DNA from 2 places in the Microbacterium sp. PM5 genome. Region 2 is predicted to be linked to the other one. Evidence: predicted binding sites of a transcription regulator. Region 2 holds the regulator's gene; the other holds the start of a gene.
What was found. The regulator HrcA, encoded in region 2, represses chaperone genes, less so after heat shock. The targets are predictions, from matches to a motif close to TTNGCACTCGNNNNNNNCGAGTGCNAA.

Region 1: CEP17_RS07630 (Hsp20/alpha crystallin family protein) is a predicted target of HrcA. The motif match lies at 4,749-4,775, and genes of this name have one in related genera.

What each region holds. Positions count from the first base shown of each region.
Region 1 covers NZ_CP022162.1:1,553,115-1,559,749, forward strand. Annotated here, with positions in the region: gene CEP17_RS07605 (hypothetical protein) at 74-391, shown strand; gene CEP17_RS07610 (DUF2207 domain-containing protein) at 419-2,263, opposite strand; gene CEP17_RS07615 (MarR family winged helix-turn-helix transcriptional regulator) at 2,313-2,741, shown strand; gene CEP17_RS07620 (DUF4287 domain-containing protein) at 2,746-3,042, opposite strand; gene CEP17_RS07625 (DUF2804 domain-containing protein) at 3,072-4,103, opposite strand; gene CEP17_RS07630 (Hsp20/alpha crystallin family protein) at 4,221-4,676, opposite strand; gene CEP17_RS07635 (L-serine ammonia-lyase, iron-sulfur-dependent, subunit alpha) at 4,816-6,321, opposite strand; gene CEP17_RS07640 (amylosucrase) at 6,388-6,635, shown strand, end outside.
Region 2 covers NZ_CP022162.1:985,629-992,263, forward strand. Annotated here, with positions in the region: gene lepA (translation elongation factor 4) at 1-393, shown strand, start outside; gene CEP17_RS04910 (DUF1990 family protein) at 422-1,072, shown strand; gene hemW (radical SAM family heme chaperone HemW) at 1,072-2,289, shown strand; gene hrcA (heat-inducible transcriptional repressor HrcA) at 2,348-3,385, shown strand; gene dnaJ (molecular chaperone DnaJ) at 3,438-4,547, shown strand; gene CEP17_RS04930 (16S rRNA (uracil(1498)-N(3))-methyltransferase) at 4,549-5,301, shown strand; gene CEP17_RS04935 (HIT domain-containing protein) at 5,325-5,672, shown strand; gene CEP17_RS04940 (PhoH family protein) at 5,737-6,635, shown strand, end outside.

The sequences.
Region 1 (6,635 bases), 570 kb from region 2:
CGATCTCCGACCGACAACCCCTGACACCGACGCGGCGCCGGAATGGGCCCTCCCCCCGTGATGGAATGTCAGCATGCCCGATGACGCCATCTCGCTCACCCTCGACGGCACGCCCGACCTTCCCAGCGCGATACTCCAGACGCTCTACCGCCTCACCGGACGATCCACGGTCGAGATGCGACTCGGCATCCAGCGCCACGAGCCGATCTTCACCGCCGCGCTTTTCGGGCCCGACCACATCGACGTCGTCCCCCGCCTCGAGAAGACCATCTCCTACCTCGACGAGCTGGGCCTGCCGTTCGTCCTGCACGCTCAGTTCGACGGCGAGCGCGACGAGATCGACCGGACGACGCTCCGCGACATCCTGGAGGGCGACGGCGGCACGCTCTGACGTCGTCGCGACCAGTCGACGAGCCGGTCAGACGCCGCCGCCTCCGCCACCCCCGCCCCCGCCCCCGGCGGAACCGCCCCCTCCCGATCCACCCGACGTCGATGACGACGACATCGCGGCGCTCGAGAGCGAACCGATCCCCGCCGAGAACGACGACGCATCGAAGACTCCGGTGCCGTAGTACCAGTACGGACCGGCCGCGCCGACCGCCGTGTACAGCACCGCCAGCTCCGCCGACCACTGCTTCTCCTGGCCGAACACGACCGCGTACGGGAGCAGCTTCTCGTACAGATCCAGCTTCTGGCGCGGGTCGTTCACATCGACCGCCACCCGCTCCGCACCCGCCGGCGACTGCAGCATCCGAATGCGGTCGGCCTCGGCCCACCGGATGAACTCCTCCAACCCGCGCAGGTGATCGCGGGTCTCGGCGCCGAGCGCCGTCAGCGGCTTACGGGAGCACAGCCCGATCACCACCACGGCGATCGCCACACTGATGCCGATCACCGTCCACGGAACGGCGGGGTGCACGTACGCACCGATCGCGACGAACCCCAGGCCCAGAGCCAGTCCCGCACCGACCACGGCGAGCAGGATCGGCAGCCAGCGGGCACGAAGCGGCACCGGCCGCCGCAGTCCGCGGGCCATCAGCTCCGTCTCCGCCGCCGCGAGGATCTTCTGCGCGACTCTGGAGAACCGCGTGTCCTGCTTTCCGAACCGGTACTGCGCGCCCGGAGCCCCGCCCGGGAACAGTCCGTCCAGCAGCATCATCCCGTCGCCGTCCGCGTTGGAGCGGTCCACGAGCTCTGCGATCAGCGCGGGCTTGCCCCAGCCGCGCCCGTCGGACTCCAGGATGCGGATCGACCCGCGCACCGCCTGCTCCAGCACCTCCGCCGGGATCGCCTTCGACGACTGTCCGAGCAGCACGGCGCTCTCGAGCGCATCCACGATCTTCGGGGGGTCGTACTCGGCGATGATCGTTGCGCGACCGGGCTCATCCGCCAGCTCTCGTCGCCGCGCACGCAGCCCCAGAACGCCCGCTCCGACGGCGAGCAGACCCGCACCCAGCTGACCCCAGCCGAAGGGAGAGGCCAGGTATCCGGAATCGAAGGTCGCGAAGGTCCCCTCCGCGAACCCGACGGCCATCGTGAGGGTCTGGTGCGGCTGAACGCCGTCGGCGACGGCCGTGACGACGACGCCCCCGGCACCGCCCGCGGCATCCGGAGCCGACGAGATCGACGCGCACGACGTGTGGGCGTCCTGCACTCCCTGGTAGCACGACATGCTCCCCGTCAGGGATGCCGCCAGCGCCGCATCCAGATGCAGTCGAGCGGTCACGCGTTCGAACGGCTGGCCCCAGTCGACCCCGTTGACGTCCCAATAGAACTCCAGGCCGGAGTCGGGGAAGACCCACGTCACGTTCTCGAGCGTGTAGGTGAGGATGAAGGTCTGCGCACCGCGCAGGTACTCGTCCGACCGCGAGACGACCGAGAATACGCCGTCTTGATCTTCCACCTCGCTCGGTCGTGGTGATCCGTCGTCGTCCGTCACCGAGACGAGTGAGGGGCGCAGCGGCTGACCGTTGTAGGAGTCGGGGATCTGGCGGCGGATGCCGTGGTTCTGATCCGCGTCAGGGAACTGTGCGACGAGCGTCTCGACGACCCGCAGCCGACTGGTGCCGTCGGCGGCCCGCGTCAGGGTGTAGTCGGCCGTCATCGACGAGAAGGAGAAGTCGTCGACCGCTGTCGCCGCTCCGGCCCACGCAGGACTCGCCGCTCCGGCCCACGCAGGACTCGCCGTTCCGGCCGCCACCGCGACCGCGATACCGACGATCGCGAGCGCGACGCCGACGATCCGTGCACGTACGCGCCCCATGGGCTTCAGCCTATGGGCGACGTCCGGGTGGCGCACTACAGTTGACGCCATGACCGACCGCCGCCTCGCCATCTCCGCGTGGGAGAGCCTCTTTCGCGCGCAGCACGAGATTTTGCGCGAGATCAGCGAAGACTTCGGCGAGGACGAGCTGACACAGGCCGAGTACGACGTGCTGCTCACCGTCGTCCGGGGTGATGACAACAGTGCGCGCCTGCGCGACGTGACCGCCAACATGCTCATCAGCCAGCCGAGCGTCTCGCGACTGGTCGACCGCATGGTCGCCCGCGACCTCATCAGCAAGTGCGTCGATCCGCTCGACGGGCGCGGCGCGGTCGTCCGCGCGACCGAACGGGGGGTGGCCGCCTTCCGGCGCCTCGCGACCGTGCACGGTCGATCGATCGCCGAGCGGATGTCGGTGCTCAGCGACGACGAGCTGGCACAGTTGCAGCGACTGACGACGAAGCTGCGGGGCGCCTGAGCCGTCAGGACCCGCGCGACGGGTTCGTCGCCTTCCCCTCGAGCCACAGCGTGTCGCTCTCGTCGCTGTGCGCCGTGCCGCTGCCCACGTGGGTCGACGCGATCTTGGGCCCCTTTGTGATCACGTGCACGAGCGCCATCGCGTGCCCGCGCCCGAGCCCGTAGTCCTCGGCGAGCCATGCGACGATCTCACCCGCCTTCGTCCCCGGTCCGAAGCCCTTCGCGCTGGCTTCGTCTACGAGCTCCTGCGGCGTCCGCCCGGTCTTGTCCTCGATGTTGTCGAGATATGCCTGAAACGACATCCTTGCCCCTCCCTCTGGCCTCTCCCCGGCTACCACCGGTTGCGGACATCCTCTGCGAAACCTTCGATGCCGTCGAACGCGATCACGCCGCCGTCCCCGGCGAACGTCCCCGACCAGGTGCCGAAGCACTGATCCGTTCGCGAGGAGACCACGCCGAGGTTCGTCGCCGACTTCTTGTCGTAGAACGGGGTGAACACGGCATCCAGGCCTCCCCCGCGCACCCGCCACGGACGCAACGGCGCCGCGCGCTCGTACTCCCAGACCACCGACGCAGAGATCTTGTGCAGAACGCCGTCGAGCAGGACGGCGTTCTCCGTCGAGCCCGTCCCGTCGGTCCACCGTCCCCCGACCTGGATGCCGAGGCTGCGCCCGTCTGCGAGGGTGCCCGATCCCGCACCCCAGTTCCACGACACGTCGTAGGGCCAGCGCCCCCGCCCGTGGTCGAGCACCGCCCACGATCCCTGCCCGACGTCGTAGTCGATGCCGTCGAGCGTCAGCACCCCGGATGCCGGGAGCGCGACATCCTTCACGGTGTACTGGAAGCGCCGAGACGACCATGGCACCACGACCGCCAGCAGCTCGTGTCCGGGCGGGCGGCGCACCGTGATGTCGAAAGACGCGTCCGCGATCTCCGCGTGCAGGCGCCAGAGCGTTCCCCGCTCGGCGGGAGTGATCGTCGCGGCGAGATCCGCGTGTCGCGCGATGGCGATGCCCGTGCCGAGCGACGCGGGAAGGGACACCTCGCGCGACGGCAGCACCGTCACACTGCGACCCCACGACCGGGTCGTGGCGCGATCATGGATCCACACTTCGTGCACGGCCGCATAGTCCAGCGACGACACCGTGAGCGAGACGATGTGCGTGGGAGTCATGACGTTCCAGTACTCCCAGCGCTTGTTGCGTCCCCACGAGCGGACGAAACGTCCGCGCCCGATGCCACGGGTGTCGATGAGCGGCGCGCGGGCGAAGCCGATCGCCGCCGGGTTGAGTCGACCATCGGGACCGGTGAGGGCGACGGGTTCGGTGATCTCGCGCTCGCGCGCGACGGGGGGTGCGGTCATCGGCATCCTTGCTGACGTTCCGAGTGCTGGTACTTCCGGCGGGTGCTTCGACACTAGCGTGCGCACGCGAACCGCCCCGGTCCTCGCGGACACGGGGCGGCTGCGCGCGGTGCGGGACTACTGCTCGACCGGCTGCGGCTCCTGCGCGGATTCGTGCGCCTGGATCGTCGGCGCCGCGCCATCGGCGACGACCTGGACCTTGCGCGGCTTCGCCTTCTCGCTCACGGGGATCGTGACCGTCAGCACGCCGTTGCTGTAGGTGGCGGCGATGCCATCGGTGTCGATTCCCTGACCGAGGTTCAGCTGGCGGAGGAAGCTCGCGGTCTCACGCTCGCGCGTGATCCACTTCACGCCGTCGCCCTCGCTGAGGGTGCGCTCGGCACGAATGGTCAGCAGCTGGCCGTCCACATCGATGTCGACCGAGCCCGGGTCGATTCCCGGAAGGTCGGCGCTGAGCACGTAGTGGTCGCCGTCGCGGTAAAGGTCCATCGGCATCCGGCGGGGTCCGCGGCGCGTGTCGAAGAGGCCCGACGCGATGCGGTCGAGGTCACGGAACGGGTCATACGTGGCCATTGTTCTCTCCTTGTCGTGTGTCACTGTGATGGTCTGTCAAAGTTGAGCCTCATTGACTCAACTGCCATCAGATTAGCACTCGACCCATGAGAGTGCCAATGGTTCACGCATGGCGAACACGAGCGGTTGCGGGCGCGGTTCAGCACTCCACGACGTTGACGGCGAGTCCGCCCTCGCTGGTCTCCTTGTACTTGGTCGACATGTCGATGCCGGTCTGACGCATCGTCTCGACCACGGCATCCAGCGGTACGTAGTGCGTGCCGTCGCCACGCAGCGCGAGGCGCGCGGCGGTGACCGCGGTGGATGCCGCGATCGCGTTGCGCTCGATGCAGGGGATCTGCACGAGTCCGCCCACGGGGTCGCACGTCAGACCCAGATGGTGCTCCATCGCGATCTCGGCGGCGTTCTCGATCTGGCGGTTCGTGCCGCCCATCACCGCGGTCAAGCCGCCGGCAGCCATCGCGCACGCCGAGCCGACCTCGGCTTGACACCCGCCCTCGGCTCCCGAGATCGAGGCGTTGGCCTTGAAGAGCGAACCGAGAGCCGTGGCCGTCAAGAGGAATCGACGGATGCCGCGACGACGGTTCGCCTCGGCGAGCTCCTGCGCGGTGGCGACGACGCCCTCGGCTCGGTGGGCCGCATCGCCGGATTCGCCGCCCTCCGGACCGTGCAGCCCGAGAAGCGCCGAGCCGACGAGTTCGCCGTAGGGCGTCACCGCATTCTCGGCGCCGATCCCGGCATCCGCGAGGAAGCGCCACCAGTACATCGCGACGGCGGGCAGGATGCCGGCGGCACCGTTCGTCGGCGCCGTCACGACCCGTCCACCGGCGGCGTTCTCCTCGTTGACGGCCAGCGCGAACGCGCCGAGCCACTCACCGGGAAGCTCGCGCCCCGTCGCCTCGACGCTCTCCAGCTGCGCGCGGATCGCGCCCGCACGCCGCTTCACCTTCAGCACTCCCGGCAGCACCCCGTCGGCGTGCAGGCCCGCATCGACGCACGCCGCCATGGCGTCCCAGATCGCGTCGAGGCCGGCCGCGACGTCTGCTTCCGGTCGCAGCGCCTCCTCGTTGCGCCGGGCGACCTCCGCGATCGTGAGCCCGTAGGTATCGCAGACGTCCAGCAGCTGCGCCGCCGTCGCGTACGGCAGCGGGAAGGATGCCGCGGCCACCGCATCCGACGCGCCCTCGCGCCGGATGAACCCTCCACCGATCGAGTAGTAGGTGTCTTCGCGCAGCGCGATTCCGTCGGCATCACGCGCGACGAGGGTCATCGCGTTGGGGTGTCCGGGAAGACGCGTCCGCGGTGCGAGCGAGATGTCTGAGCGCGAGAAAGGGATCGGGATGCGACCGTCCAGGAGGAGGTGCGCTCCGTCGACCCAATCGGTCCAGGCACCCCGCACGCGCGCCGGATCGACGGTCTCGGCCGCGAACCCCTGCAGGCCCGCGACGACCGCGTCGGGCGTGCCGTGTCCGATGCCGGTGGCGCCGAGCGAACCGTAAAGGGCGCACTCCACCCGGAAGAGCCCCGGCAGATCCCCGACGCGGCGCGCGAAATCTCGGGCCGCGCGCAGCGGGCCCACCGTATGGGAGCTCGATGGTCCTACCCCGATGGAGAACAGGTCGAACGCCGAGACGTACGCACTCACGTGTGTGAGCCTACGCCGCCCGCCGCGCCGGGCCCTGCCCGATACGCTGAGACCGGAGGGGGAACCATGACCGCACTGACCACGTCCGACGCCGATCGCGTCGCGGCGCTCGAGGCCTGCGAGGCGGCAGGGCGCCTCGACGACGCGTTCCTCACCCGGTTCGATGAGCAGTTCCCGCGGTTGCACGGCCTCTTCACCCGCCTCTACGGCGAGCGCACCGACGGCCGCGAGCAGCTGGCGGCCACGGTGGCGGCGGCATCCGCCTCGTGGAATGCGCGCCCTCTCGACCTGAAGGTGCACGACGCGCAACGCGC
Region 2 (6,635 bases):
GCCGGATCCCAGGAGGCCGATCTGGTCAAGGTCGACATCCTGCTGCAGGGTGAGAAGGTCGACGCGTTCAGCTCGATCGTCCACCGCGAGAAGGCGTACGCGTACGGCACTCTGATGACCGAACGCCTCCGCAAGCTCATTCCGCGCCAGCAGTTCGAGGTGCCCATCCAGGCCGCCATCGGCGCACGCATCATCGCGCGCGAGAACATCCGAGCCATCCGCAAGGACGTTCTCGCCAAGTGCTACGGCGGCGACATCACCCGTAAGCGCAAGCTGCTGGAGAAGCAGAAGGAGGGCAAGAAGCGCATGAAGATGGTCGGTCGTGTCGAGGTGCCCCAGGAAGCCTTCATCGCCGCGCTCTCCGGCGACGTCGAGGGCAAGGACAAGAAGTAGGCAGGACGCCCCGGTTAGGCTGGACATCATGCGTCGCGGAAGCTTTCAGGACGACACGGTCGACTATGCCGCCGTCGGCGCCACGCAGGCGCACGACCTCATGAGCTATCCGCCCGAGAACAGCGTTCCGGCGGAGGACTCCTGGCTGCTCGGCAGCGGGCAGGCGCGCTTCGAGTCATCGGCCGACGCGCTGCTCTCGTGGACGGCGCTGCGCGGTGCGGGGCTGGAGATCTCGGACGTGCGTCCGGCTGCCGGCCCGATGTACACGGGAGTCGGCTACGACGTCGACGGCAATCCGACGGTGGCGAGCCGCATGGACGCCGATCAGCGGTTCGACGCCGACGGCACGCCGTACGTCGCGGCCGGAACGACCGTGCGGGTGCGGGGACATGTCAAGGGCATGAACGCGGACGGTGAGCTGCGCGTCATCTACGCGATCGAAGAGCCGCGACGCGTGGGGTTTGCTCTCGGAACCGTCGGGGACTCCGTCGTCAGCGGCGAGGAATCGTTCGTCGTGACCTGGGCGGACAACGACGAAGTCCGGTTCACGGTGCGCGCTTTCGACCGTCCCGTCGCCACGCTCTACCGCGTCGTTCCGGCTCTGGTGAAGCGTCGCCGGCGCGAGCTCTTCCGCGGGTACCTGCGCGCCCTCTCACCGCTGTACACGACGCCGGCCTGATGGGCTCCGCCCTTCCTCTCGGCGACCCCGCTCCGATCGACGGCGCGCTGCCGTCTGACATCGTGATCGATCCGGTCCGTGATTTCGGCGTGTACGTGCACGTGCCCTTCTGCCGCGTGCGCTGCGGCTACTGCGACTTCAACACCTACACGGCCACAGAGCTGCGTGGCGCTCGCCAGGACGCGTACGCCGACGAGGTTCTCCGCGAGATCGAGCTGTCACGGGGCGTGCTGTCACAGCAAGGGCCTCTGCGCGCGGCATCCACGGTGTTCTTCGGTGGCGGCACACCCACCTTGCTGCCGGCGGGGGATCTGGCCCGGATGCTCGACGGCATCCGCTCGGCCTTCGCGCTGACGACCGATGCCGAGGTCACCGTCGAGGCCAATCCCGATACCGTGACCGTCGCGATGGCTCACGAGCTCGCCGAGGCCGGCGTGACCCGCATGTCGATCGGCATGCAGTCGGCCGTGCCGCATGTGCTGGCCGCCCTCGACCGCACCCACGACCCCGCCTCGGTGCAGACCGCGGTCCACGCGGCACGCGCGGCGGGCCTGGATGTGAGCGTCGATCTGATCTACGGTGCACCGGGGGAGTCGCTGGACGACTGGCGCCGCTCGATCGAGGCAGCCGTGGCGCTGCGACCGGATCACATCTCCGCGTACGCGCTCATCATCGAGGAGGGCACCAAGCTCGAGCGCCAGATCCGCCGCGGCGAGCTCGCCGCACCGGATGACGACCTCCAGGCCGACATGTACGAGCTGGCCGACGCGACGTTCGCCGCGAACGGATTCGGCTGGTACGAGGTGTCGAACTGGGCGACGGACACCGCCCACCGCTCTCGCCACAACCTCGCATACTGGCGCGGCACGGATTGGTGGGGCTACGGGCCGGGGGCGCACAGTCATGTCGACGGACTGCGATGGTGGAACGTCAAGCACCCCGCGGCATACGCACAGCGCCTCGCCGCCGGCACCTCTCCTGCGGCTGCTCGCGAGCGCCCGGATGCCGCCGCACGGCGACTCGAGGACGTCCTGCTGCGCTCGCGCATCGCGGAGGGCATCGCGGTGGCCGAGCTGACCGGCGAGGGCCGCCACGCGGTGGCCGCGCTCATCGCCGATGGGCTCATCGAGGGATCATCCGCCGTGCGCGGGCGCGTCGTCCTCACTCGCCGTGGACGTCTGCTGGCGGATGCCGTGGTGCGCGCCCTCACCGCCTGAGCACACGATCGCGGTAATATTGGCACTCGATCACCCTGAGTGCCAATAAGGAGGAGCGATGGTCTCGGAACGCGGCCTGCAGGTCCTCCGCGCGATCGTGCAGGACTACGTCGACACCCACGAGCCCGTCGGCAGCAAGGCGATCGTCGAACGGCACCAGTTCGGCGTGTCCGCCGCGACCATCCGCAACGACATGGCGCTCCTGGAGGACGAGGAGCTCATCGCAGCGCCGCACACATCCTCCGGACGCGTGCCCACCGACAAGGGATATCGCGTGTTCGTCGACCATCTCGCCGAGCTGCGCCCGCTCTCGACGGCGCAGCGTTCGGCGATCTCGTCGTTTCTCACCGACCCGGGCGACCTCGACGAACTCTTGATGCGCACCGTGCGCGCCCTCACACAGCTCACCGGCCAGGTCGCCATCGTGCAGTACCCGTCATTCGCCCGCGCGAACGTCACTCACGTCGAGTTCGTGCACCTGGGCGGAGCACGCGTCGTCGTCATCGTCGTCACCGACACCGGCCGGGTCTCCCAGCGCGTGGCCTTCCTCGCCGAGGAACTCACCGAAGAGGCCGCCCAGCAGGTCAAGACGGCGATCTCGCGGCTGGTCACGGGCAAGCCCGTCGCGGAGGCTGCGGCCGCGATCGTCGAACTCTCGGCGTCAGCCCCCGACGGCACCCGCATCGATGCCGCGCTGCGCACCGTCGCGCGGATCGTCGGCGAGGAACTGGAGGACTTCCGCCAGGACCGGCTCGTGATGGCCGGGAGCGCGACACTCGCGCGGCGCGAGAGCGACTTCCGCGGGAGCATCTACCCGCTGCTGGAGGCCATCGAGGAGCAGGTCACCCTGCTGCGTCTGATGGGCGAGATGGTCGCCGACGACCAGGGACTCGCGGTGAGCATCGGCCGGGAGAACGAGCCCTTCGGGCTCACGGAAGCCTCGGTCCTCACGAGCGAGTACGACGCGACGGGTGCACGCGCGCGCGTCGGCCTCCTCGGCCCCACCCGAATGGACTACCCCACCAACCTCGCGGCGGTCCGCGCCGTCGCGCACTATCTGAGCCGACTGCTCGACGAGGACGACACGTCCCGCTGAGCGATCCGCTCCCGAACACCGACCCGCGCCCGCAAGGGCAGGAAAGGCGATTGTGGCCGACCACTACGAAGTCCTGGGCGTATCCCGCGATGCGAGCCCCGACGAGATCAAGAAGGCGTATCGGCGTCTCGCGCGCGAACTGCACCCCGATGTCAACCCGGGAGCGGACGCGTCCGAGCGCTTCAAGCTCGTGACCCACGCCTACGACGTCCTCAGCGACCCGGAGCAGCGCCAGCGCTACGACATGGGCGGCGACAGCTCGCCCTTCGGCGGAGGCGGCGCGGGTTTCGGCGGCTTCGGCGACATCTTCGAGACCTTCTTCGGCGGCGGCGGAGCGCGCGCCGGCCGGCCGCGCTCGCGCCGTGAGCGCGGCCAGGATGCGCTGGTACGGGTGACCCTCGATCTCGGCGACGTCGTGTTCGGGACCCACCGTGACATCGAGGTCGACACGGCGGTGCTGTGCGAGACGTGCCAGGGATCGTGCTGCCAGCCCGGGACGCAACCGGCGACCTGCGACATCTGCCACGGATCCGGTCAGGTGCAGCGCACCGTGCGCAGCCTCCTCGGCAACGTCGTCACCTCTCAGCCCTGCACCACCTGCCAGGGCTACGGCACCACGATCCCTTACCCGTGCGCGAGCTGCCAGGGCCAGGGCCGCGTCCGCGCGCGGCGGACGGTCTCGGTCGACATCCCCGGGGGCGTCGAGACCGGACTCCGCCTGCAGCTGCCGGGCTCCGGGGAGGTCGGCCCCGCGGGCGGTCCGAACGGCGATCTCTACCTCGAGGTCACCGTCGCGACCCACGAGGTCTTCAGCCGGGAGGGCGATGACCTGCTCGCCACCCTCGAAGTGTCGATGCCCGATGCGATCCTCGGCACGCACACCACGATCTCCTCGCTGGACGGCGACGTCGACCTCGAGGTGCGCTCCGGAGTGCAGTCCGGTGACGTCCTGACGATCAAGGGCCGCGGCATCACGCCCCTGCGCGGCGGCACCCGCGGCGACCTGCGGGTCGGCGTGCAGGTCGTCACGCCGACGAAGCTCGACGCCAAGGAGCGCGCACTCATCGAGGACTTCGCCAAGCGGACGAAGGCCCCGGCTCCCCGCCTGGCGCAGTTCCACCAGGGCATGTTCTCGAAGCTGCGCGACCGGTTCCGCGGCTGAGATGGCTCTGCACTTCCTCGTCGACGAGCCGTCGGCGGACGGGCCCGCCGTCGCCGACGCCGCTCCGGGCGACGAGATCATCATCGCCGGTGCCGAGGCTCATCATGCGGCGGTCGTGCGTCGCGTCCGCGTCGGCGAAGAGGTGACGGTGGGCGACGGTGCCGGCGTCTGGCTCACCGGTGTCGTCGCGGCATCCGCACCCAAACGCGTCGCGGTGACGGTGACCGCCCGCACCGTCGCCGCGCCACCCAGCCCGCGCCTGGTGCTCGCTCAGGCGCTTGCGAAAGGCGACCGCGACGAGCTCGCGGTGCAGGCGGCAACCGAGCTCGGCGTCGACGAGATCGTGCCGTGGCAGGGCGCGCGCAGCGTATCGCGCTGGAGCGACGATAAGGCCATCAAGGGCGTCGCACGCTGGCAGAGCATCGTCCGCGAAGCCGCCAAGCAGGCGCACCGCCCGTGGGTTCCACGCGTGTCGGCGCCGGTGTCCGTCGCCGGCCTCGCCGCACGTGCCGCGGACGCGCGCGTTCTCGTGCTGGAGCCCACAGCCGCCACGGCCTTGAGCGCCGTCCCTGTGGCCGACGGCGCGGAGATCGTTCTCGTCGTCGGCCCCGAAGGCGGCATCGCTCCCGACGAACTCGACGCGCTCGCGGATGCCGGAGCCATCGCCGTCCGCCTCGGCGACACGGTGCTGCGCACCTCCACCGCGGGACCGGCTGCCCTCGCCGTGGTCAACGCCCGCCTCGGCCGCTGGTGATGGGCGCTGACTACACTCGGAGTATGAGCGAACCGTCCATCTTCACGCGCATCCTGGAGGGCGAGATCCCGGCCGAGATCCTTGCCGAGACCGAGAACGTGTTCGCGATCCGCGACATCGCACCACAGGCACCGGTGCACCTGCTGGTGATCCCCAAGAGCGCCGCCTACCGCGACGTCGTCGAGCTCGCCGCATCCGACCCGGCTCTCATGAGCGAGATGGTGGGGCTGGCGAACACGCTCGCCGCCGAACACGCCGACGGCGACTTCCGCCTCGTGTTCAACACCGGTCCGGCCGCCGGCCAGACCGTGTTCCACGTCCACGCGCACGTGCTCGCGGGAGGACTGGACGAGGGGAGCCTCGGTGGCTGATTCCACCGACGACGCGAACGCGACCGCACCCGCCGTCGACCGGATTCTCGCCGACGGCGTGGCGATGGTCCAGCTGCTCGGACCGCAGGACCGGCTGCTGCGGGTCGTGGAGCGCGAACACCCCGACGTGCAGGTGCACGTGCGCGGCAATGAGATCACACTGACCGGCATTCCCGCCTCCGTCGCCCGCGCCCGCGCTCTGGTCGACGAGCTGATCGCCATGGCCCGCGCAGGTCAAGGTCTCGAACCCTCCGACGTGCAGACCTCGAACCGTATTCTCCGCGCCGACACCGGCGAACGCCCGTCAGAAGTGCTCGGCGAGGCGATCCTCAGCTCGCGCGGGCGCACGATCCGCCCGAAGACGCTCGGTCAGAAGCGGTATGTCGACGCGATCGACGAGAACACGATCGTCTTCGGCATCGGTCCTGCCGGAACCGGAAAGACCTACCTCGCGATGGCGAAGGCCGTTCAGGCCCTGCAGCGCAAGGAAGTCGACCGCATCATTCTGACTCGACCGGCGGTGGAGGCGGGGGAGCGCCTGGGCTTTCTGCCCGGCACCCTGACCGACAAGATCGACCCGTACCTGCGCCCGCTCTACGACGCGCTCAACGAGATGATGGACCCCGAGATCGTCCCCAAGCTCATGGCGTCGGGCACGATCGAGGTCGCTCCGCTGGCGTACATGCGCGGGCGGACGCTCAACAACTCGTTCGTCGTCCTCGACGAGGCCCAGAACACGACGCCGGAGCAGATGAAGATGTTCCTCACGCGTCTGGGCTTCGGCACCCACATGGTCGTGACCGGTGACATCACGCAGGTCGACCTGCCGCAAGGAGCCTCGGGGCTGCGGCTGGTCACCCGCGTGCTGAAGGACATCGACGACATCCACTTCGCGATGCTGACGAGTGAGGACGTGGTGCGCCACAGCCTCGTCGGCCGGATCGTCGACGCGTACAGCGTGTA